Linked DNA regions of Rhodopirellula baltica SH 1. The protein of the gene in region 1 interacts with the protein of each later gene in a pairwise test. Links are inferred from orthologs where the notes say so. Each region holds a gene or a part of one and is shown in the gene's direction. Other genes may lie near its edges. The genes, in order: lpdA, RB_RS25700 and odhB.

Region 1 (7,827 bases):
CCGGCCTGGAATTCCATGCGATTCGTTTCGGCGGCCACCAGCAATTGACCGACGAGAAAATCCACGCGGTTTGCCAACTGCTTCAGGCGGCCGACCCGGACAACCAAGCTCTTTTGCATTGTGCGTCGGCGAACCGAGTCGGTGCGATCTGGATCGCTTACCGAGTCCTGGATGGCCGCCAAACACTGGAAAATGCCATCCAAGAAGGCAAGCAAGTCGGATTGCTGGATCCGGACTTGGAAAAGGCCGCGGTCGAGTACGTGAAGCAGCGAAAACGCTGATCCGCGAGCAGTGGAAAGCCCGAAAGGCTGAGCTCTTTACCCGCCGTGACCAAACGTGTCACGGCGGTGGCGATGATATCAACATCGAAGTTTGATTCACCGCCGCCCCGTTCTTTCGGACCGCTTTCCATGTCAGTCGCAACGCTTTCACCCGCCACATTCGACGCCAGCGAACAAGCCACCACCGCGTTCGCTCCTTCCGGTGAAACGTTCGCTCGATCCCACGGCCGAGTTTGCGATCGAGCCAATTCCAAGTGGAGCCCCGCGAAAGTCTTGCGAGCCGCGATGGCGGACAGCGACCGATTCGTCGTGCAATTGGACTATGTCGATTCCAAGGGCAAGCGAACTCGCCGAACCGTCAGCCCCATCCGATTCGCGGCCTCCGACCGTTTTCTCGGCCTGTGCCTGTGCCGCGAAGAGCCTCGTCAATTCCATCTTTCACGCTGCAGCAATTTCCAATTGCTCGACGCGGACGACGTGATCATGCCCGTCGAAATGGTTGAACTGGACTGATCGAACTGGCCAGCTTCGGCAGCTCGACGCGATTTGTGGCTTTGGATCGACGGAGCGATCCGAAGCCAATGACGTAGGACAGGTCACAACTGGGATTGGTCAACGGCCGACCAATGACGGGCTCGCGAGGCCCGTGGACCGCTCGCAACGCCTCCCTCCCCTTCAAGCATTGCACACGGTCGCCAGTTGCGACCTGGCCTACAGATTCGACGCTTCCCCGCAAATTTCCAAATGCAAATCGCAAATCGTTCGCCTCGCTGAACATCAGCCGCATGGCGTTAGCCACGGTTCTTGCCCTGAACATCAGCCGCATGGCGTTAGCCACGGTTTTCGCTCTGAACATCAGCCGCATGGCGTTAGCCCAATGGCGCTTACTTCCCCAATCCACCCTCCCCCTGGGAGGGTCGAGCGAAGCGAGGGGAGGGCTACACACCGGTTTTTAGGTTCGCCCTCCCCGGCCCGAAGCGGGCCGACCCTCCCTGAGGGAGGGTGAAGTAAGTGCCAATTGGCGTTAACCACGGTTCGTCGCCCTGAACATCAGCCGCTTGGCGTTAGCCACGGTTGTCCCCTCAAAATATCAGCCGTTTGGCGTTAGTCACGGTTCTATGCTCGAAACCGAGGCTAACGCCAACGGCTCACATCGTTGCTCTCCCCCCATCAACCCACCCAATTTCAAATTTGCAATGTCCACTTTGCAATTTGCAATCGACCCGAACCCGCCCCGCCACCCAAGTCTGTAGACGATTCCCGTCACCCGGCCTCTTGGGTTACCATTCTTCCTGCAAACTGGAACGAGCGGCGTCTTCGATGCCAATCAAGTTCCCACCCCACCTCGCCCCCGACCTTTATCCGGAGCCCCTTCGATGCAACCTTCACGCCGTGGATTCTTGAAAACCAGCGCCCTGGCAGGCGCCGTCGCTGGTTCGACCGTGACCGCCACTTCCAAGCTGATGGCGGCGGAGGAGACCAAAAAACTTCGCCTGGCAGCCATCGGCGTCGGCGGCAGTCGCGGGCGTTACAACCGCGGTGGTTCGATCGCCAACGACGCGGCCAAATACGCGACGATGGTCGCTGTTTGCGATGTCGATGACCTGCACACCGAAGAATTCAGCCAAAAGCACGGCGGCAACTTGAACAAGTATCGCGACTACCGCGAGATGCTGGAAAAGGAAAAACCCGATGTGGTCACGATCGGAACCCCAGACCACTGGCATGTGCCGATCGCGATCGCGTGTTTGCAAAGCGGTGCGGATGTCTACTGCGAAAAACCGCTGACGCTGACGATCGACGAAGGCAAACAGATTCGCAAAGTCGTCGAAGAAACCGGCCGCGTGTTCCAGGTCGGAACCCAGCAACGCAGCTCGGGTGATTTATTCCAAAAAGCGATCGCGATGGTCCAGTCGGGCTACGTCGGCGACAACGTCAACGCTTACATCGCGATCGGCGGAGCCCCTGGTGACGGACCTTTCGAAACCACGGAAGCCCCCGACGATTTGGATTGGAACCTGTGGGTCGGCCCCGCAGCCAAGGCCGACTACTGCGAAGAACGCCGCAAGTACTTCCGTTGGTTCTTTGAGTATTCCGGCGGCAAAATGACTGACTGGGGCGCTCACCACATCGACATCGCTCAGTGGGCGCTCGCTCCTGGTGAAGACGGCCCCACGACGATCAAGGGCACCGGCGAATTCCCCAAAACCGTTCCAGCCGATTTCAATTGGAACTCGTTCTTCAACGGCGAAGCCTCGCTGCCCAACGGCTACAACACCGCGACGAGCTTCAACATCGAGCTGACCTTTGACAGCGGATCAAAAATGGTCGTCACCAACCATTACAAACGAGAAGCTGAGAACATCGATTTCCCCAACGGGATCCTGTTCGAAGGCGACAAGGGTCGAATCTTCGTCAACCGCGGCAAGCTGACTGGTGCTCCGGTCGACAACTTGACCGAAGAAGACAACGCCAAGCTCGACGCGAAAATCGCTGAGCTTCGCAAAGGAAAAGCGGCGATGAGCCACATGGCCAACTTTTTTGCCTGCATTGAAGACGGCGGTCAGCCGATCTCAGACGTGTGGTCGCACCACCGCACGATGACGTCCTGTCACCTGTGCAACATTGCGTTGATGTTGGGCCGAGAATTGAAATGGGACCCGAAAGCCGAGCGATTTGTCGACGACGAGCAAGCCAATGGGCTGATGAGTCGCAAGTCGCGGGAAGGATTTTCAGCCGAAACCCACGCGGCGAGCTGAAATCCGGTCGATTCTGTGATCGATTGACTTTCATTCCTCTTGTCAAAACGGGGCCCAACGACGACACTTGCGGCCCCGTTTTCAAAATTTTGGCGTGAACACGTGAGTCCAATGGTGGACGACACGAAGGAACACGCCGCAATTCCCCGCTGCACGTCGCACTTGCAGCCTCGTTCTTGAACGAGGATTCGCTCGCGAAACGGGTCACTGAATTGGATCGCACACGGAATTTCCGTTGAGCAATCGCGTTTCAGGGACCGGTTTGGAGTCGATCAGACGCGACGTTTAGCACAACCGTGAAAGTCACGATGGCACGTTACACAGGACCAAAAGCCCGCATCAACCGCCGCCTCGGCACGATGCTTTACGAAACAGCCGGCGCAGCCCGTGCGATGGACCGTCGTCCGCAACCACCAGGGATGCACACTCGCGGTCGTCGCCCGAGTAACTACGGTGCGGCTTTGATGGAAAAGCAAAAGATCAAACACTACTACGGTTTGGGCGAACGCCAACTCCGTCGTTACTTTGAAAACGTTGGCCGTAAATCGGGCAACACCGGGGAATTGTTGTTGCTGATGTGCGAACGCCGTTTGGACAACGTTGTCCGCCGCGTTGGTTTCACCAAGACTCGCCCACAAGCTCGTCAGGGCATCACCCACGGTCACTTCCGCGTCAACGGCGTGAAGGTCACCAAGCCCGGTTACATGCTTCGCGCTGGCGACCTGATCGAAGTTCGCGGCCGCGAAAACTTGAAGAACCTGTACCGTGGTGTGATCGCCAACTCGCCACCAGACGGACTGGATTGGGTCTCGTTCGACAGCGAAACGCTGCGTGCGACCGTCCTTTCGCTGCCAGGCGCGGTTGACATCAGCCTGCCCGTCGACGCTAACAGCGTCGTCGAATTCTTGTCTCGCTAACGCGGGTCAACAACGGATTGCAACTCATCGGCCGCGTGTTCTTCACGCGGCCGTTTCCTTTCCCGAATCGTCTCTTTTTTTGCTCTGGTTTCAATCATGCACGCTCCGGTTGTCGTTCTCGGTGGTGGCCCCGGTGGATACGCGGCGGCTTTCTTGGCAGCTGACGAAGGAATGGAAGTCACAATCGTCGAAGCAGAACCTCGCCTCGGCGGGACCTGCCTGATCCGTGGCTGCATCCCCAGCAAGGCTCTTCTTCACGTCGCCAAGGTCATCAGCGAAGTCGAAGAACTGAAATCAGAGTGGGGCATCGAGTACTCGGGCGAACCCAAGATCGACGTCGACGTCGTCCGGGCTCGCAAAGACAAAGTCATCGACAACCTGACCGGCGGACTCGGCGGACTGGCCAAACGTCGCAACGTCACCGTCATCCAAGCTCGCGGTTCCTTCGTCAGCTCCAACGAACTGAAGCTCGAAGGCGACCATGAGTCGATCCCAGAAGGCGGCAAGCTAACTTTCGACAAATGCATCGTCGCAACAGGCAGCATCCCCGCGATGCCGCCCGCCTTTGACATCGGCAGCGACCGAGTCATGGACAGCACCGGTGCACTGGCACTCAAAGACATCCCGGAAACCTTGCTCGTCGTCGGTGGCGGCTACATCGGTTTGGAAATGGGAACCGTCTACGCTCACTTGGGTTCCAAGGTCAGCGTGGTTGAACTTGGCGAAGGCTTGCTGCCGGGGGCCGATCGCGACCTCGTCAAACCATTGGCCAAGAAGATCGACAAGATGTGCGACGGCCGAGTGTTCCTGAACACCAAAGTCGGCTCGCTAGCCGAAGACGGTGACAAGGTTGTGGTCAGCTTTGAAGGCCCCAGCAAGTTTGGCACCGAATCCTATGACCGAGTCCTGATCAGCATCGGCCGCCGTCCCGTCACCCGTGGACTGGGTCTGGAAAACACCAAGGTCGAAGTCAACGAACGAGGCTTCATCGTTTGCGACGAACAACAACGCACGGCCGACCCAAACATTTTGGCCATCGGTGACGTCGCCGGCGACCCAATGCTGGCTCACAAAGCCACCCACGAAGGCCGCGTCGCCGCGGAAGTCTTGGCCGGCAAAAATGTTGCCTTCGACAAAGCAGCCATCCCAGCCGTCGTGTTCACCGATCCCGAAATCGCCTGGGCCGGCCTGACCGAAGGCGAAGCCAAAGCAGCCGGCCGAAAGGTCGACGTCGAAGTCTACCCTTGGGCGGCCAGCGGTCGTGCTCAAGCCATCGGCGTGACGAACGGACTGACCAAATGGCTGGTCGATCCAGAAACCCACCGCGTGCTCGGTTGCGGCATTGTTGGAACCGGTGCTGGTGAATTGATCGCCGAAGCGGTCCTGGCAATCGAAATGGGCTGCGAAGTGACCGACATCACCGAGTCCGTTCACCCCCACCCAACGCTCAGCGAAACGTTGATGAACGCCGGCGAAGTCCACTTCGGAACCGCGACCGAGATCTACAAGCCGAAACGGAAGTAGGTCGCGGAGAGAGGAAAGTGGCTCAGGACCACAGGGCCACAGGTGGTGCCAAACATGCCACCACCAATTGCCAATTTGCATTGTTCAATTTGCAATTTGCAATCTCCCCTCCAGCCCCCGCTCGCAATCCTTTGAAACAAGCACCGGCCACGTTCTCCATGGCCGCACGACAAACCGTCCAACCGATACGGCGCGTCGCGCCGTTCACCTTCGGTGGTGATTGCTGGCTTGGTTTCTTCCGCTGCTTCGGATTCTTGGCGTCCTGGTGGAAACGCTTGGCCTGGCGAGCCAAAATGCGTGCTCCGCTTTCCGCTCACCATGGTGCCGCATGCTTGCTTGCCGACGTTTTCTTTTGGTCTCAATGGCTCTGACCCTTGGCATATTCAGCCAACTTTCCACCACGACCACACCCGCGCTTGCCAATTCCAACGAAACGTCGAAGGCACCACCGACGCCGCCAAAAACCGATCCGGCGGTCCTTTCGCTCCGCCGCCTGTTCAAGACATCCGACTTCCGATCCAAATCGCGCACGCTGACCTGGGACAATAACGAAGACATCCTGTGGGAACGCCAGTCCGGGAAAGAAGGACCGGCACTGAACCAGCTTTCTGTTCCCGATCTCGAATCCACCACCATCGTCCCTCGTGAAACCTTCTTATTACCAGCGACAGAAGCCGAGGTTGACGGCGACGCAGAATCAGCGGACTCGGAATCCGAAGAGGCCAGTCCCAAGCCGATCGAGGTCAGCCAATGGACGATTTCCGCCGACGGACGTTACTTGCTCGTGTACAACAACACCCGTCGAGTTTGGCGGCAACACACACGCGGCGATTATTGGTTGCGTGACCTCAGCGATGATTCACCAGAAGCAACATGGCGAAAGATTGGCGGCGAAGACGCTCCCGACGCCAAAACCATGTTCGCGACCTTTGCTCCTGATGGGCAATCGATCGCCTTCGTGCGTGACAACGACTTGTACCTAGAGGACTGCGAAACAGGTGATCTGCAAATGGTCGCTGGCTCGGACGACCCCAAATTAATCAGCGGAACATTTGACTGGGTTTACGAAGAGGAGCTCGGCCTGCGAAATGGATTTCGATTCAGCCCCAACAGTCAAAAGCTGGCGTTCTGGCAACTGGACAGCAACGGTGTTCCGATCCAAACGATGATCGACAACACGTCCGAGCGATACGCAAAAGCGATTGAGTTCGCTTACCCCAAAGTCGGCCAAACGAACTCCGCCGCCAAGGTCGGCGTCTGGGACCGAACCAGCAAAAAAACGGTGTGGTTGGATCTGCCCGGTGATCCACGTGAAAATTACATCGCCGCGGTTGATTGGTTGCCCAGCGAGTTCACACACGCCAACGAGCGATTGCTGATTCAGCAACTCAATCGAAAACAGAATCAGAATCACGTCTACCTCTGCGATGTCGAAACCGGTCATTGCGTCAACATTCACACGGAAGTCAGCGACGCTTGGGTGCGGCATCTTCGTGAACTGCACTGGTTGCCAGGTACCGTCTTCAAAAACGATGCGTCGGACAACTCATCGCCGCGCCTGCTGTGGTTGTCTGAACGATCAGGTTGGCAACACATCGAAGCCATTGAAATCCCTGCCCCTGATTCCCTCGAAGAAGAATCCAATCTGCCTTCACGAATCACGCCGGTGACGGGTGGCTCGTGGGATGTGATCTCGATTGCGGCCGTCGCGAAGGACGGCAGCCACATCGACTTCATCGCGTCGCCAGAGCAGCCTTCCCAAAGGGCACTTTATCGCGTGTCGCTCGAGCAAGGCTTGAGCGGGCAACTGGCGACGACACCCGAGCGGATCTCGCCAGACGAAGGCGGCACATTTTCTTATTCGGTCAGCCCCACGGCGGATTACGCACTGGAGTCCTGGTCCGATTTCAATTCCGCTCCGCAGCAACGGCTCGTTCAGCTCGATCCCTACAAGCGATTGAAGACGTTTGACGACAACGAGAAGCTTCATGAGAACCTCGAAAAGCTCGCTCCCGTTCACACGGAATTCGTTCGACTGCCGATTGGCGAATTCACGGATGATCCAGCGTCCAAGGACATGGAGCTGGACGTGTGGATCATGATGCCGGTGGGCGAAGGCAACTCGATCGAGAGCTTGCCGCCCAAGAGCGTTCCGTTGCTGGTGCACGTCTATGGCGAACCAGCCGGACAAACCGTACTGGACCAATACGGCGGGACGACTTATTTGTGGCACCGCCTGCTGACGCAACATGGAATTGCTGTTGCGAGCGTCGACAACCGCGGCGCCAACGCGCCCCGAGGCAAAGCGTTCCGGCAATCGATCTACAAACAAATCGGACGCATTTC
Region 2 (8,090 bases), 6.0 Mb from region 1 along the record:
TTTCTCGACCCGCTGCATTTCGTCCGCTTCAAGCGCGCCTAGCAGATATCCAAGAAGATCTTCTTGCATCACAAAGGACGTTGCGTAAGCGGAAAAAGAAACGCGAGAAATGGAGGCTGACTTGGAACCGATCCAAGATGCATAGCCTGGACGGCATCGGCCGCGGCTTGCGTCGTAACAACCAAGGCAAACGCCATTGGCCATCGCTGGTGCGCCAGACCGAGCACATCACCCGGTGGCTATCTGACGAGACAGTTCTCGGATCGGTTCAAAATATGATTACGCCCGCGACGGGGCGAGTGTTCGGGCAGGTCCGGTGCGAACAGCTTCGCACTCCATGCTCGTGGAAAACAAACTGTCCACTCGCGACCGGTCCAATACCTAATCAGTCAGACGAAAGGATTCCTTCCATGGTTCACACGAACCTTGCGGCCGGCGCAGAAAAAAAGCGGCCCCGAGGCGCCGCTTGTGTCCAATCCGCAGCCAAAACGCCGCGAAAGATGAGTTTTCGCGATCAGACGCCCGGTTGTTCTTCCGCGTCGCGTTCACCGTCGTGACTGTCGTCCCAAAGGCCGCTCAAGCGATTGACGGCGGCGTGCAAACGACTTTTGACGGTCCCAACGGGAATCCCCAAAATCTCAGCTGCTTCGCGATATTTCAGGCCTTGGTAGTAGACCAATTCGACCACTTGTTGCATTGGCTCGCCGAGCGATTCGACGGCGTGATGCACCCAGCGCCCGTTTTCTTCCTTCGATGCAGCAGCCAACGGATCCGTGATCGCCCCTTCGAGCTTTTCGGACCAGCTACCGCCACGATCATCTTCTTGACCGTTCGCGGGGCGGTCCAAACTGACCATTCGGTGCCGCTTGTTACGACGCTGCACATCGATCGCTTGGTTGGTAGCGATCGCATACAGCCAAGGTCGAAAACGGCGGGTCAAATCAAACTGGTTGCACTTCAGGTGAACCTGCAGAAAAGTACCCTGGAAGGCATCTTCAGCCATTTCAGCGTTGCCGATGTAGCGACGCAGATACGCGTAGATCTCGCGTTCATATCGCCGCATCAGGGCTTCGTAAATATCGCGACGACCGCTGGTGCGATATTTCGCAACCAATTGCTCGTCGGTTTGATCAGCGATGGATTCGCTGGTGAAAACGTTTCCCGAATCCACCTTCGAATCAGCGACCGCTGCGGAAGTTGAAAAGTTCATGGGGGATCGATCACAAAGGAGTATGAGTAGCACCCAGTCTACTTAGAAATGCGTTGCGTCAGGCGATGAACCGCCAAAACAAACTCACATTCACAGAGACGAGTGATGATGAGGGCAACCGCCAAGGCAACTTCAAACGCCCTTAAAAGGCATCAAGGGAAACCTGCACCACGTGCGTATTATCGCGGTTTCGCCCGATTTGTCAAAGTCATCTTCGCGTTGAATTCACATCCTGCCTCTTTGGCAGGGAGCGAATCCAGGGCTCTATAGGGGCAATTCGTGTTCCAGTCCACTTGGAATCGTTGTGTCAATCGCTCGGGTTGGTCCGATTGTTCCGGAATTACCGAATGTTTGCTGGAAGTTGTGCCGATAACTCCGCCTGGAACGGTTTCTTCGTTCGAGTTTGAACTCCTTTTCCGCGGTGTTGCCCCCAATTTGGCGGCAGGCTTCCCCGGAAACGCTTTCAACCTCGGTCCACGGCGGAACGGTCCACAACGGCGGGGTCGCCGGATGCGAAATCCTTTGGAGCATTCAGCAACCCAACAGCCACAGGACATTTTATGGCTGGGCGTTCTCGCGTGAGCGGGACCCCCGGGGGGATTTTGGGGTCTTTGTGACCGCGGAGACGATTGCAATGCGACGAATTGCCAGGCAAAGAAACGAGCAACCCATGATGGCCCAGACCCCCGATCCCCAAATCAAACCCGGACCCAACCAAAGAACCGGACTGCGTGTGACCCTTGAGGACAATGGGATGACGGAATCATTCAGCGAAAGCGTGACGGTTAAATTACGAAAGCTTCGTGACCTGGTCTGTGGTGGCTTGATTGCCGTCGCAGTTGCCACGCCAGTCGCTGCAGCACCACCCACCGCGGGTGATGAAATGGACTACGAGGCGAGTGGCTTCATGCTACCGCCCGGTGTTCAACCAGCAGGGATGGTCGACGGCATGCCTGCCATGTCGATGCCACCAGGCTCCATGCCGGGTGCACAATCGATCGCCACGACCTTGCCATCGGCTCCGCTGATGATGCCGGGTGGATATGGCTCTGCTGGTTACGCTCCAGGCGGTTACCCGCAAGCCGCCTACGCACCTGCTGGCGTCATGCCAGTTGGTTACCAAGGCGGTGGTTTCCTCGGCGGTGGCTACGCAGCCGGATGCGACACGATGAGCTGCGGATGCGGCGACTCGGGTTGCACCAGTGGAGAATGCGGCAGCAACTTCCGCGGCCTATTGCCTGCTGTGATGGGCGATTGCTGTGGATCATGCGGCGGTGGCGGATGCGGTGCCTGCGGTGGATTGGGCTCGTGCCTGACCAACGGCTCACTCGGCCAGGGCGGATTGCTTGGAAGCCTCAATGAGTGCGGCCCCGGCAGCACCGACTTCGGCATCCTGGCAGCACACATCGGCGGCGGCTTGGCCGGTCTAGCCGAAGCTCTGCGACCTTATTCTGAAGCCGGTAAATCAGCCCAACGCTGGTACGACGTATCGGTCGAAGGATTGTTCCTGACACAGGAGCTCGATGGGTTCGCCGATGGTCGTGTCTTGACCAACGACGGGACCACCGGAACGCCAAATGTTGCTGACAATCCAGTGCTGACCCAGGATGACTTGGGCGACGATGACCTGGAAGCCGGAGCTCGCATCTCGTTCGCACTGATCTTCGGTGCCGGCTCGAATGTCGAGTTCACCTTCATGGGCGGCCAAGAATGGGGCGGCTCCGCCTCGGCATCTGACCCAGGCGGAAACTTGACTTCGGTTTATTCCGGTTTCGGCACCACGCCGGCAGGCGGATACGCCAACCTGTCAAACTTCCAATCGATCACTTCCGAAGCGGAATTCGACAGTTACGAAATCAACTACCGTCGTCGAACCGTCGGACCGTACGGACGATTCCAAGGCTCTTGGTTGCTCGGCCTCCGACACGTGGTTTTCGACAACCGATACGCTTTCAACGGCTCCGAAACCTCCAGCACCATCGCTGACTTCCAACAAAGCTTCGACATTGAAAACCGATACTTTGGTCCTCAAGCCGGCGTCGACCTTTGGTGGAACGCTCGCCCCGGAATTCAACTGGGTGCCGAAGTCAAAGGGGCATGGGTTCAGAACGACTTCGGTCAAACCTCGTCGATCGGAATCACCCCCGGTGCATTGAACACGTTTGAATCGGGCGGACAAGACGGTGCCTTCATCTTGGATTTCCAAGCAACCGGTATCTACCGATTCTCGCACTCGTTGTCGCTGCGTGGTTCGTATCACCTGCTGACAATCGATGACGTCTACGCCGCTCCGCTGGACAACAGCTTCATCGACGACTTCGCAACCAACGGGGCCGGTGTCTCAGCACCAAGCACCTCGGAAACGTCGCTGACACTGAACGGTTTCGCAGCAGGTTTTGAATACATGTGGTGATCCGTTCGGCGGTCAATCGCCAAACAATCACTCTCTGAAAATCTCACACAGGGGATCGGCCATCGGGTCGGTCCCCTGTTTGCGTTGCCCAGTTTCCCTGGGAACGCTAATCTTGCGTCATGGATGCCATCACAAAAGATCTGACCGCCGCACAAGCCGAAGCGGTCCAGCACATCGACGGACCTCTGCTGATTATCGCCGGCCCCGGTAGCGGTAAGACACGCGTCGTCACCCACCGCATCGCGTACATGCTGCAAAGCGGGATTCGCCCGTGGCAAATCGCGGCTCTGACGTTCACCAATAAAGCCGCCGATGAAATGCGGTCGCGAGTCAATTTGCTCGCCCCCAACCAACCGGTTTGGATGGGAACGTTTCACCGTTTCTGTGCGCAGCAACTTCGGCGTTACGCACCAATGGTCGGACTGGCCGAGAACTACTCGATTTACGATTCGTCCGATTCCAAATCCGCGATGAAACGCGCGATCACAGCGGCGGGCGTTTCAACAAGCCACACATCGCCCGAGCAAATCGCATCGGCGATTTCCAATGCCAAGAACCGGCTGATCACTCCCGAGATCATGGCCCAGCAAACGGGTCGCGCCGGTGACACCGTCGCGGCAAAGGTTTACCCGGTCTATCAACAGCAACTGCTGACCGCCAACGCGGTTGACTTCGATGACTTGCTTTTCCACTTCGCTCGGTTGCTGCGGGAGAACCCCGAGGTGCGATCGAACCTCGATGAGAAACTCAAGTACATCATGGTTGACGAGTACCAAGACACGAACTTGGCTCAGTACGCCATTGTCCGCGCGCTCTCGGTCGACCACCCCAACCTCGCCGTGACGGGTGACCCCGACCAATCGGTCTACGGATGGCGAGGCGCCGACCTCAACAACATTTTAGATTTCGAAAAGGATTACCCGGCGGTCAAAACGGTTCGGCTGGAACAAAACTATCGCAGCACACCCGAAATCCTTCGCGTCGCCGATCAACTGATTCGGCACAATCGACGTCGCAAACAAAAGAACCTGTTCACCGACAACCCGACCGGCGAAGCAGTCACGCTGCGACAGTACGAGGACGGTTACAAAGAAGCCGACGGCATTGCCGATGAGATCGCCAACCAAATGATCGCCGGCAACGCCGAACCTCGCGACTTTGCGATCATGTGCCGGATGAACGCACTGACTCGGTCGATCGAACATGCCCTGCGGAATCGCGGCATCCCGTATCAAATCGTCAACGGTCTGGAGTTCTATCAACGGAAAGAGATCAAGGATCTGCTGGCCTATCTGCACCTGATCAACAACCCTCGTCACGATGTCGCGTTCCAACGTGTGATCAACACGCCCACGAGAGGCATCGGCGCCAAGACGCTGGAGCGAATCCAACGCTTTGCCGACGATCATCGAATTCCAATGCTGGAAGCCGCCCGACGTGTTGACGAGATTGACACGCTTTCCAAACGCGCCAAAACGTTGGTGACGTCCTTCATTCGTCTGTACGATCGTTTGTGCATCAAAGCGACCGCGACGCTGGAGGATCTGCTCCGGTTCTTGATCGAAGAAATCAAATTCGTTGCCTACCTCGAACGAACCACCCCGGAACAACAAGACAACAATCCGATCGCCAACGTCGACGAGTTCATTTCCGCGGCCGTTGAATTCGATCAAATGCATCCGGAAGACGGATCCTTGGAAGCGTTCCTCGAACAGGTCGCGTTGGTCTCGGACACCGACGCGTTCGAGGATTCCAACAACCGCGTGACCTTGATGACGTTGCACGCGGCGAAAGGTTTGGAATTCCCTCGCGTCTTCATCATCGCGGTGGAAGACAACCTGCTGCCTCACCGCCGCAGCAAAGAAGACGAAACACAACTCGAAGAGGAACGTCGCTTACTGTTCGTGGGAGTCACACGAGCCGAACAGTGGTTGCAGATCAGTTACGCAAAACTGCGAAGCTTCCGTGGCGAAAACCAACCTGCGATCCCCAGCATGTTCTTGGGCGAACTGCCTCGTGATGAGATGCAAGTCGTCGAAGTCAAAGGCAGTCGCAACTTCTTTGACGATGCCTATGACGACGAGTACCCGGACTCATGGGACCTGGTCCAAGAACCCGCTGCGGTCACCGACACCGGTCCGGCTGGCCAAACGGACGTCGCTGATGGACCACGAATTCTTCCGATGACGGACCAATCCGCGATTCCGGATGTGTACCACGATGATGTGCCGCCGCCGAAGAAAAAGAAGCCCAGGGTTTCCATCCAAGCCGAACTCAAGACGGCGAGTGATCTGCTGCAATCCGGCGTGACTCCACTGGGTGCCTACCGCGAAGGAAGCACGGTCCGCCACAGCGAGTATGGCGAAGGGACCATCGTCGCTCTAACAGGCAAAGGCCCCAAGCGGACCGCCAAGATTCAGTTTGAAGAAACCGAGGAAACCTTCCGATTGGCATTCGCGAAAATCGAATTGGTGGAACGCTGATTCGTGGCTTTGACGCCAATCAATCGCGGCGGCGTGGGCGGGGCGTCCGAGTTTGAATTGGCGGATTGACCGTGGCAGCGGACATCATGCCTCAGTTGACACCTTCTCTTCACTCAAGACCAAGCGTTGTGAATCCATGAGGCTTTCTCTCCTTTTCTGCGCGGCGTTTCTGCCTGCATTTGCCATGTCCCCATTTGCATCCGCCGACGAATCATCGACCTCCAGCTTATCAGCCCAACTCAAAGAGACAGCCGACAATTCGTCCAAACGATATCCGGCCGAAGTGCTGCAAACTTTTCAACGTGGCGTCGAGCAAGTGCGTGCGACTGGCATCGAAGAATCGGCCAAGAAAGTCGGTGACGAAGCAATTGACGCGACACTGAAAGGGTGGGACCAAAACGAAGTCACACTCAGCGACGTTTGGTCCGAAGGCCCCGTCATTCTGATGTGGTATCGCGGCGGATGGTGCCCGTACTGCAACCTGCAATTGCGAGCCATGCAGAAACAACTTTCGGCCATCGAAGGCGCTGGTGCAAAGCTCGTCGTCTTGACCCCCGAAGTGCCTGAGAAAGCCAAAGAAACGGCGGAAGCCAACGACCTGGAAATGCTCGTCTTGCACGATCGCAAAAGCGAAGTCGCACGAAAGTACGGCATCGTGTTCGACTTGCCTGAATCAATCCTTCCGGTGTACCGCGACAAATTCCAACTTGCCAAGCGTAATGACAACGGCGCGATGGAACTGCCTCTTGCAGCGACCTACGTGATCGATACCAATGGAAAGATCACCTACGCATTTGTTGATGCGGACTACAAGAAACGCGCCGAACCCGCCGACGTCGTCGCCGCGGTGAAAAAGCTTCAGTATTTGAATCATTGACGCTCAAAAAAGAACGCACCGGTGATTGCATCGCCGGTGCGTTTTTTCGTTGGATGATCGAGCCTACCTGTGACTTTGACTGACGTTTCGCTCAGACAGTCAGATCGGTCAGCTGCTTGACTTCGTCTTCGGTGAATGGCTTCTGCAACCGAGCGCCCATTTGAGCCACCACCCGGGCGGCGGCGTGCGAAGCCAAGTGGCCTGACTGACGCCAATCCAAACCGTTGGTGATGCCGTACAAAATGCCGCCGGCATACATGTCACCCGCTCCCGTCGTGTCGATCGCTTTGACCTTCACGCCTTCCACGGGAATCGCTTCGCCGCCGTGCATCAAGATCGAACCGTTCGGCCCCAGAGTCATCGCAACGTTCTCGGCTGACTCGTGAATCTTGTTCGCACAAGCGATCGGGTCTTCCAGTCCGGTCAAACTCTTGGCCTCTTCTTCATTGCAGAAGAACAAATCGACGGGGCCTCGAATCAAATCCCACATTTCATCCTTCATCATGTTGACGAGGAAAGGATCCGAGGCGGTGAACGCGACTTTGACATCGTTCTTTTTCGCTAGCTCGATCGCCTTGTAAGCGGCCGCTTTGGTTTGTTCGCCGGTGAACAAGTAGCCTTCGATGTAGACGTACTTGCTCGCCGCGATGACGGCTTCGTCGATGTCGGCTTCGGACAACGCGGTCGATGCGGCCAAGTTCGTCAGCATGGTTCGCTGAGCGTCTTCGGTGATCAAAACCGCACATGTTCCGCTTGGTGTCCCAGGCTGAGGATCCACGTCAATGGTGACACCGAGAGCACGCAAGTCCTTCAAGAAGAACTGCCCGGTTTCGTCGTCACCAATTTTGCCGACGAAAGCAGCTTTGCCACCAAAATCCGCGACCGCGGCGATGGTGTTTGCGGCCGAACCGCCTGCACAGCGAGACAGCGACGGCAGGTCAAATCGACTCAGCACAGTCGCTTGTTTCTCGTCATCGACCAGCGTCATGATGCCTTTGTCGAGCTTCAGTTCGGACAACAGGTCATCGGCAACCATTGTCTGAATGTCAACGAGAGCATTGCCAACCGCGTAAACATCATGCGTCATCAAATTCAACCAGAGTGAGA
Region 3 (7,957 bases), 4.3 Mb from region 1 along the record:
ATTTCAATGAAACTCGGGTGGAGATTCGATGTGATTTGGCAGACGATCCTGGGCGCTGGGTTGGGGTTGCTCGCGGGACTGGTTGGCATCGGAGGAGGCATTTTTTTGTCGCCCGTGCTGCATCTGACTCGTTGGAGTCACGCTCGCGACATCGCCGCGACCAGTTCGTTGTTCATCCTGGTCAACTCGTTGGCGGGATTGGTCGGCCAAGCCAGCAAGCATGGTTGGTCAGTCAGCCAAATCATGACGGAGTTTCAAACGCATGCTCCGTGGTGGCCGTGGTTGTTTGTCAGTGTCTTGATCGGAGGCCAGATCGGAAACCGAGCCGCGGCGAGTTGGTTGTCCCACCTCACTCTCCGCCGAATCACCGCCGTGATCGTGCTGGCGGCGGGCATTCGCCTGGGCTGGATGTAGGCAAAAGTGGGATAGGTTTCAACCAACCAACTTCTGGTGCGATGCGATCAGTTGATCTGCGGCGGAGTTGATTTCGTCGGCTGTGTTGAATCGCCCGACACCGAACCGAACGCTTCGGCGAGCTTCCGATTCGGTCAGCCCCATCGCCAGAAGCACGTGACTGGGAAGAGCCTCGGTGCTGCTGCACGCCGATCCACTGCTGAATGCGACTTCCGGAGTGGCGGCCATCCAGGCTTCGCCTTCCACATCCCGCAAACGCACGTTCAGATTGCCTGGTAAACGAACCGACGAATCGTCATGCCAATTGGCACCATTGAGTTGCAAACCATCAATCGATTCGTGCAGGCGTCCCCAAAGCAATTCACGCAGTGTAAGAATCCGCGAGGTATCGCTTTCCATTTCATCGATCGCGATTCGCAGTGCCGTTGCCATTGCGACGATGCTGGCGGGATTGAGCGTTCCACCACGAAGCCCTCGTTGTTGGCCACCGCCGACGATTTGGGGACGCAGTCGCACGCGTCGGTTGCCGTTGCCAACGACCAGGAAACCAGTGCTTTTAGGCCCATAGAATTTGTGTGCCGACGCGGTCAGCAAATCAACGTCCGACGCGAGCGCGTCCACCGGCAATCGCCCGACCGCTTGGGTCGCATCGCAGTGCAGCAGTGCGCCTGCTTCGTGAGTGATTTCCGCGATCGTTTTGATCGGCGCGACAGAGCCAATTTCATTGTTTGCCCACATGATCGAAACCAACGCGGTCTGATTGTTGACCGCGGCACGCAACTGAACCAAGTCGACTTGTCCGGCCGAGGGATGATCGTGTGGATGGACTCCGACGCGAATGATTTCGATGGGCTGACCGCCGGCAGAAAGCTGCTTGGACAAATCGTCCGCCACTTCCAAAACCGCTGGATGTTCGGTTTCGCAAACAACCACTTGGTGTCGTTTACAACGCGGGTGCATCAGCACACCTCGTATGGCCAGGTTGATGCTCTCGGTGGCGCCAGACGTGATGACAACGCTTTCGCGGGGAGCATTCAGGATTGCCGCCATGGAATCGATCGATTGGTCAATCGCTCGGCGAACTTCACGTCCGGCTTCGTGAGAATCACTGTGCGGGTTGCCAAAGTGCTGCGTCAGATAGGGCAACATTGCTTCCACGACGCGAGGGTCGCAAGGCGTCGTCGCATGATGGTCGAGATAGATCATCGGAAACCGCGGTTTGGAATCGTCAGCTAGCGAAGCGTTTTGCCGCTTGGAAGCGACGCTTGTTGCACAACGGCTTGATCCAAGGTTGCTTGATTTGCAATCGGGGATCCCTCCAGTGCCGAGAACTCTGCGTACACCGGCAAGTAACTGGACACGGTTTGTGCTTCGGAAAGGCTGAGATTGTACACACGCAAGAAGTCATAGACCCCGCCGCGACCGATCGCTTCGGCAGTTGATTTGAAATCAAACACGATGTTCTCGGTTTGATGTCGGCCAAAGATATCGGTGGGCGTGCTGGACACCGCGGCACGGACCGAGCGTCCTGCGATTGTGGGCAACAGATACGCATCGTCGGCCTGGAACAATCCCATCATCAGGATGTCGTCTTCGCCGCGGCCATCGTCTCGGATGGAATCGAACAGCTGCCCCAGCAAAGCGACTTCACTGGGAGCACGTCCCAAATCGATTCTCACATTGGCAACCGTGAACGTCCACGCCCGCGATGCACTCGGTTGGGCCGCACGAAACCATGCCACCAACGGGTCATACAGCATTTGCTGGTCCGGATCAGCGACCGTGTAGGTTTGGGTTCGATCCACGCGAATGCGATCAGGACGGAACAAAATCACCATCTGCTCGCCGCGTTCGGCGGGACCGGTTGGTCCACCTAGCACGTAGTCGTAGACCGGACCTCCATTGCCGAGCGAGCTTTCATTGATCGCATCGACCATTCGTGGAACGAGATCTTGGTGCACAGACGAAACCTGTTGTAACGCGACCATGTCGAACTGACGAACGACGCGAATCAAATTCATTCGGCAAATATTGCTGGCCAACTTCGTCGGGCCAAATCCGTCCAGCGACCATGAGGCGATGCGAAGATTCTTGAACTGAGCAGGACGCTTTGCAGAGATCTGCTCGGCCGGCGCAGAACCATTGCCGTCGTAAACCGGATTCCCCCAGGCACGATCAGCCGTCGACGGGCCCGATCGCAACATGTCGCTGGGACTGTAGATCACCGGGTCGGCCTCGATGGGATTGCCCGATTCGTCGACCGGCCAGTCCAACGATTCGCGTGCGTCGGTGGAAGAAGTGAACGTGAATGGATCGTCGAGTTTCTCCCAGGCGAATTCCGCCTTGGGTTTGATCGCGACTCCGTCCAATCCGTCGATGTTGTAATGTTTGAAGAAGTACCATCCCCCGCCGATCAACAACACGACGATCAAAGCCATTTGAATCGGATGGCCTTTCTCGGGTGCATCGGACATGACTGCCTCCGGGACTTTTGGGGCGGATGTGGGGCGAAAAACGTACTTCAGGGCATGCTTCTGTTCGTGGCGAACCAATTCAATCGGCCACCATCGTTTTGAATCGGCGCCCACATCGTTGCAGCCCAAAAAAAGGACACTGATCCCCCCCTCCCTCACAACCGGCAAACTTCCTGGGGTGCTGGTCGAGACATTGCCCAGAAACCTTGGTCAATCTTCGATCCCGAAGGAGCCAAACACGCGTTACGCGGCTGACACTGTGCGATCGGCTCGTTATTCTGGTTGCTCGTACCGTCCCAGCTTTTTCTATCAAGTGGTTGAAACGTTCCCGTGAGCGACATCATTCCCGTCGAAGTTCCTACCGTTGGCGAGTCGATCAGCGAAGTGCAAATCGGCAATTGGCTCAAACAAGAAGGCGACTGGGTCAAAAGCGGCGAAGACCTCGTCGAAATTGAAACGGAAAAAGCGTCGGTGCAAATCCCCGCTCCCGCCAGCGGATACTTGCAGTCGATCACCAAACAATCCGACGAATTCGCAGAAGTCGGCCAACAAATCGCCTCGATCCAAGTCGCTGAACAACCCGCTGGCGGCGACGGCGGATCCTCCAACGGCGGTTCGGCTCCCGCAGCCGGAAACACCGCTTCGGCACCGGCCCCGACGGCATCAGCACCGGCACCATCCAGTCCAGCCAAGAGCGGCGGCGGATTTGTCATGCCAGCTGCACAGCGATTGCTCGACGAACACAAGCTGGACGCATCGCAAGTTCCCGCGACCGGCCCCGGTGGTCGGTTGTTGAAGGAAGACGTGCTGGCCTACATCCGCAACGGATCTTCGCGACCCGCGCCCGCCGCACCACCGGCTGCTCCCGCCGCACCAGTTGCTCCGACACAGCAAATGTCTTCACCAGAAACGGCATCGCTGATGACCAGCGGTGGTTACCGGTCCGAAGAAGTCAAACCGATGAGCATGCTGCGTCGCACAATCGCGTCGCGGCTCGTCCAGGCTCAGCAAACCGCCGCTTTGTTGACCACATTCAATGAGATCAACATGGCACCCGTCATGGCGATCCGCAGCAAATACAAAGATGCTTTCGCGAAGAAACATGGCGTCAAGCTTGGCTTCATGTCGTTCTTTGCAAAAGCGACCGTCGAAGCCCTCCGTCGTTATCCCGCCGTCAACGCGGAAATCCGCGGCGACTCGATGGTCTATCGCAACTACCAAGACATCGGCATCGCAATCGGCGGTGGCAAAGGCTTGGTCGTTCCGGTCCTTCGCAACGTGGAACGCATGTCGTTTGCCGAAGTCGAAGGCAGCATTGCCGAGTACGCTCGTCTGGCCGGCGAAAACCGATTGCAACCAAGCGACTTGATGGGTGGCACGTTCACGATCAGCAATGGTGGCATCTACGGATCGCTGCTCAGCACTCCAATCGTCAACCCACCACAAAGCGGCATCTTGGGTCTGCACTCGATCCAAGAACGCCCCGTCGCGGAAGATGGCCAAGTTGTCATCCGCCCAATGATGTACGTGGCGCTTACTTACGATCACCGCATCGTTGACGGTCGCGAAGCGGTTGGCTTCTTGGTCGCGATCAAAGAAACGATCGAAGATCCAGCTCGATTGTTCTTGGAAGTCTGATCAGGCCGCGGGCTTCATCCAGCTCGCACGCTCGATGGAAGGTTTCCCTCGGTTCCTGCCATGGCAACCGGACCTAACGGCCGTCGCTTACTTTTGAAGTCGTTTCACGACTTCGGTGTGGCCGTTGCTGCTAGCAAAGTCAATTGCGGTTTCGCCGTCGATGTCGGCTTTGGTTGGATCGGCTCCCGCCTCGAGCAACAACTCGACCACCGCCATTTGACCTTCCGCCGCTGCGAACATCAGCGGTGAAAAGTGTTCTTCGCTGTCGACCAAGTCCACCGCCGCACCGGCGTCGAGCAATAGCTTGACCGTTTCTGCATTGTCAGCGGTCGAGGCATACATCAGTGCGGTACGACCAAACGAATCTCGATGGTCAACTTCGACCTCCTGAGACAAAAACCATTCGACCACCGGTGTGTGACCGTCGAACGCAGCCATTTGCATTGCCGTGCGTTGATGCTCGTCCATCGCCGAAACATCCACGCCCTGCCCCGCGAGTCGCTTGACACCAGCCAAGTCACCGATCATCGCGGCTTCACGAAACTTGTCTTCGGGTGACTTCTCGGGAAGCGGAACATCTTCCGAAGTGGCCATGCCTTCGGGAGCCTGAGGTGCCAGCACATCTTCTCGCTCACGCCGCGGGAAATCCTCCGGTGACAACCGCTTGGATTCGCACCCTGAAAGTCCAATGGCCGAACCGAGGATCAAGACGCTCAAGACCGAGGACCGGCGAACGGAAACGCGACGCGTTTGAAGGGAAGAGTATTGCATGGCCATAACATAGTCTCAGCGACTGTGGCCGGCCACGCTCACACGCTGAATTGGCGCAGTAGCTCAAGCGGCACGCCGATTGAAATCACGTGAACTTCGCCAGTGAAACGGGCAGCGCCCAACTTCTCAAAACCGACCTTGGGTGCGGCAAACGTCAGCGTGTGATCGGCCCGAAACGTCGTCTCGCCCGTTTCTCCCGTGTCGCCGTTCATTCCCGTTGGAATGTCCAAAGCGATTCGAATTGCGGAGCTCGCGTTGGCTGCTTCCACCACCTCAGCGTAGCGTCCTCGAAGCGGTGGCTTGGCGCCGGTGCCCAGCAGGCCATCAACCACGATATCTGTTGCCGGCAAACGTCCAGCTTCGACAGCTTCTCCGACAACCTGAATCTTGATTCCCGCCGCCTCCGCGATCTTTGCTTGGATGGCGGCGTCGCCTTGCAATTCGTTCGTCGCTGCCATCGCCAGAATCATCACTTCGCGTCCGGCCAACTGCAAATGCCGAGCGATCGTGAATCCATCGCCACCGTTGTTGCCTTTGCCGCAAAGAATCAGCACGTTGCCCTCAGGCGCGAGCTCCTCAATGAGTTCGGCTGCGCCACGCCCCGCATTTTCCATCAGGATGATGCCGGGCATTTGGAATTGCTCCATCGCCAAAGAATCAATTTCGCGTATTCGCTGGCACGTCATCGGCGGCAACTGCAATACCGGTTTCATCATCACATCCATCAAATTTCGAACGAAGCCAGGACGGGCCGAAAGAACTTCGGGACTCATCCGGGATACAAAATACCGCTTCTTCGACCATTCCCAGTGGCCTGAACGCCTTCCTTGAGAAACAATGGGGCTGTGGGCGTGGTGCCCACCGTTTTCTCCTTGGATTGTGTTCCTCTCGGATACCGAAGATGCCTCTGTACGAATACGAATGCAAGTCGTGTGATGATGTGGTTGAGATCCTGGTTCGATCGCCAGGCGAAGAAGTGTCCTGCCCCAAGTGCAGCAACGCTGAACTGACACGTGTCCTCAGCGTCCCGTCGGCTCCCTCAATGAGCGGCGGCAGTTCGAGCCTGCCGATGGCTGGCGGCGGCGAAGCATGCGGTGCCCCGCGATGCTGCGGTGGCGGTTGCCAAATGTAGCGTGGCTGAAAAGCTTCTTTTTGCGAGCTGCATGAATTCTCAAACGGGGCGTGGAATCGTTTACAATCCACGCCCCCATCTGACGCTTTTTGTAGATGCCTGATTGGTGCCCGTCCTTTTCCGAGGCATTTCCTGCGGCGTCCCTTCCAGCCAGGAGAGTTTTCATGAGCCGCCTTCAACGATTGCGCGCCGTCGCACTCATCCCCGCCCTCCTTTCCACCGGCTTCGCCTCGTTCGCGAGTGTTGATGAAGCGGTTGCGAAAGAGGATCGAGAAACGATCGTTCGCAATGATCGTGAACGTGTCCTGGCGACCGGTTACTGGATCTACAACGATCTGAATGCCGCTTACGAACAAGCCCGCCAGACCGGCAAGCCGATCCTGGTCGTCTTGCGTTGCTTGCCCTGCGAAGAATGCGTCAAGTTGGACGATGACTTGGTCGAAAGCGACCCGGAACTAAAGCGTCTGCTCGATCAGTACATTCGCGTTCGTGTTGTCGGCACCAACGGACTGGATCTGAACGTTTTCCAATATGACACGGACCAGTCCTTCGCGGTTTTCATGCTCAATGCTGACAAAACAGTCTACGGCCGCTTTGGGACGCGGTCACACCGCACCGAATGGCTGGGTGATGTTTCTTTGGAAGGAATGGCAGCGGCGCTTCGGGAGAGCTTGAAACTGCACAAAGCCTATCCTGCCAATCGTAAATCACTGGCGGGCAAAACCGGTGCCCCATTGGAATTCGCTTCGCCGGAAAAGTACCCCACACTGACAGACCGCCCCGACCATCTCGACTATTCAGGTCAAGTCACGAAGAGCTGCATCCATTGCCATCAAATTGGCGAAGCCCGGCGCGACTACTACTGGCAAAAAGGCCAATCGATCCCCGAAGAGGTTCTGCACCCTTACCCGCACCCGAAATCGATTGGGTTGGTGCTCGACGCAAGATTCCCTGCTCGAGTGAAAAGCGTTGCCAAGGATTCCGCCGCCGCGAAAGCCGGTTTTCAGGTGGGCGATGATTTACTGAGCATCCAATCACAACCGCTGGTATCGATGGCAGACGTGCAGTGGGCATTGAATCAAATTCCTGCCAAAGGCGCCGAGGTGGACGTCCAAACCAAACGCGGCGACCAAACGCAGACCATCACGTTGTCGTTGCCCGAAGGCTGGCGGCGATGGGACGATCCGTCGTGGCGAGTATCGTCTTGGATGATGCGGCGGATCGCCGGTGGGGGAATGCGTTTACTCCCTCTGGACGAAAGTGAGCGTCAGAAACTAGATTTGCGATCGCCGATGGCACTTCGAGTCGCCAACGTCGGCAAGTACGGGCTCCACGCGACCGCTCACAAAGCCGGCGTGCGGGTGGATGACATCTTGATCGAGTTCGACGGCCAATCGGATTTGATTCGCGAAGCGGATGTCTTTGATCACGTCAACGAGAAGTTTCGCCCGGGCGATCGAGTCCAGATGAAGTTCCTTCGCGATGGCCGCGAACGAACAGTCGAAATTCCAATCCAGAAGTGACCCGA

What was found.
Region 2: the proteins of lpdA (region 1) and RB_RS25700 interact in binary tests that used the Escherichia coli proteins (3 or more experiments, as listed by UniProt). The link is inferred for Rhodopirellula baltica SH 1 from one-to-one orthologs.
Region 3: the proteins of lpdA (region 1) and odhB interact in binary tests that used the Escherichia coli proteins (3 or more experiments, as listed by UniProt). The link is inferred for Rhodopirellula baltica SH 1 from one-to-one orthologs.

What each region holds. Positions count from the first base shown.
Region 1 is NC_005027.1:625,000-632,826, reverse strand. The notes cover bases 3,453-6,267. They hold lpdA (dihydrolipoyl dehydrogenase), read left to right. Parts: upstream 3,453-4,053; coding sequence 4,054-5,481; downstream 5,482-6,267. Other genes in these bases: RB_RS02450 (S9 family peptidase), read left to right, coding at 5,843-6,267; rpsD (30S ribosomal protein S4), read left to right, coding at 3,453-3,957. Also shown: RB_RS02475 (family 16 glycoside hydrolase), read left to right, coding at 1-281; RB_RS02470 (WYL domain-containing protein), read left to right, coding at 411-794; RB_RS02465 (Gfo/Idh/MocA family oxidoreductase), read left to right, coding at 1,658-3,040; more of rpsD, read left to right, coding at 3,349-3,452; more of RB_RS02450, read left to right, coding at 6,268-7,827. UniProt on the Escherichia coli protein: Lipoamide dehydrogenase is a component of the glycine cleavage system as well as of the alpha-ketoacid dehydrogenase complexes.
Region 2 is NC_005027.1:6,651,855-6,659,944, reverse strand. What follows is about bases 3,347-6,424. They hold RB_RS25700 (ATP-dependent helicase), read left to right. Parts: upstream 3,347-3,742; coding sequence 3,743-6,106; downstream 6,107-6,424. Other genes in these bases: RB_RS25695 (peroxiredoxin-like family protein), read left to right, coding at 6,291-6,424; RB_RS25705 (hypothetical protein), read left to right, coding at 3,347-3,623. Also shown: RB_RS25715 (hypothetical protein), read right to left, coding at 1-69; RB_RS25710 (RNA polymerase sigma factor), read right to left, coding at 515-1,210; more of RB_RS25705, read left to right, coding at 1,881-3,346; more of RB_RS25695, read left to right, coding at 6,425-6,983; RB_RS25690 (adenosine kinase), read right to left, coding at 7,075-8,070. UniProt on the Escherichia coli protein: A helicase with DNA-dependent ATPase activity. Unwinds DNA duplexes with 3'-5' polarity. Translocates on single-stranded DNA with 3'-5' polarity. Initiates unwinding more efficiently from a nicked substrate than double-stranded DNA.
Region 3 is NC_005027.1:4,926,093-4,934,049, forward strand. The notes cover bases 2,428-5,372. They hold odhB (2-oxoglutarate dehydrogenase complex dihydrolipoyllysine-residue succinyltransferase), read left to right. Parts: upstream 2,428-3,218; coding sequence 3,219-4,526; downstream 4,527-5,372. Other genes in these bases: RB_RS18830 (exonuclease/endonuclease/phosphatase family protein), read right to left, coding at 2,428-2,888; RB_RS18845 (ankyrin repeat domain-containing protein), read right to left, coding at 4,614-5,297; RB_RS18850 (NAD(P)H-hydrate epimerase), read right to left, coding at 5,336-5,372. Also shown: RB_RS18820 (sulfite exporter TauE/SafE family protein), read left to right, coding at 1-414; RB_RS18825 (cysteine desulfurase family protein), read right to left, coding at 433-1,620; more of RB_RS18830, read right to left, coding at 1,647-2,427; more of RB_RS18850, read right to left, coding at 5,373-6,070; RB_RS18855 (FmdB family zinc ribbon protein), read left to right, coding at 6,199-6,429; RB_RS18860 (Trx7/PDZ domain-containing (seleno)protein), read left to right, coding at 6,594-7,952. UniProt on the Escherichia coli protein: E2 component of the 2-oxoglutarate dehydrogenase (OGDH) complex which catalyzes the second step in the conversion of 2-oxoglutarate to succinyl-CoA and CO(2).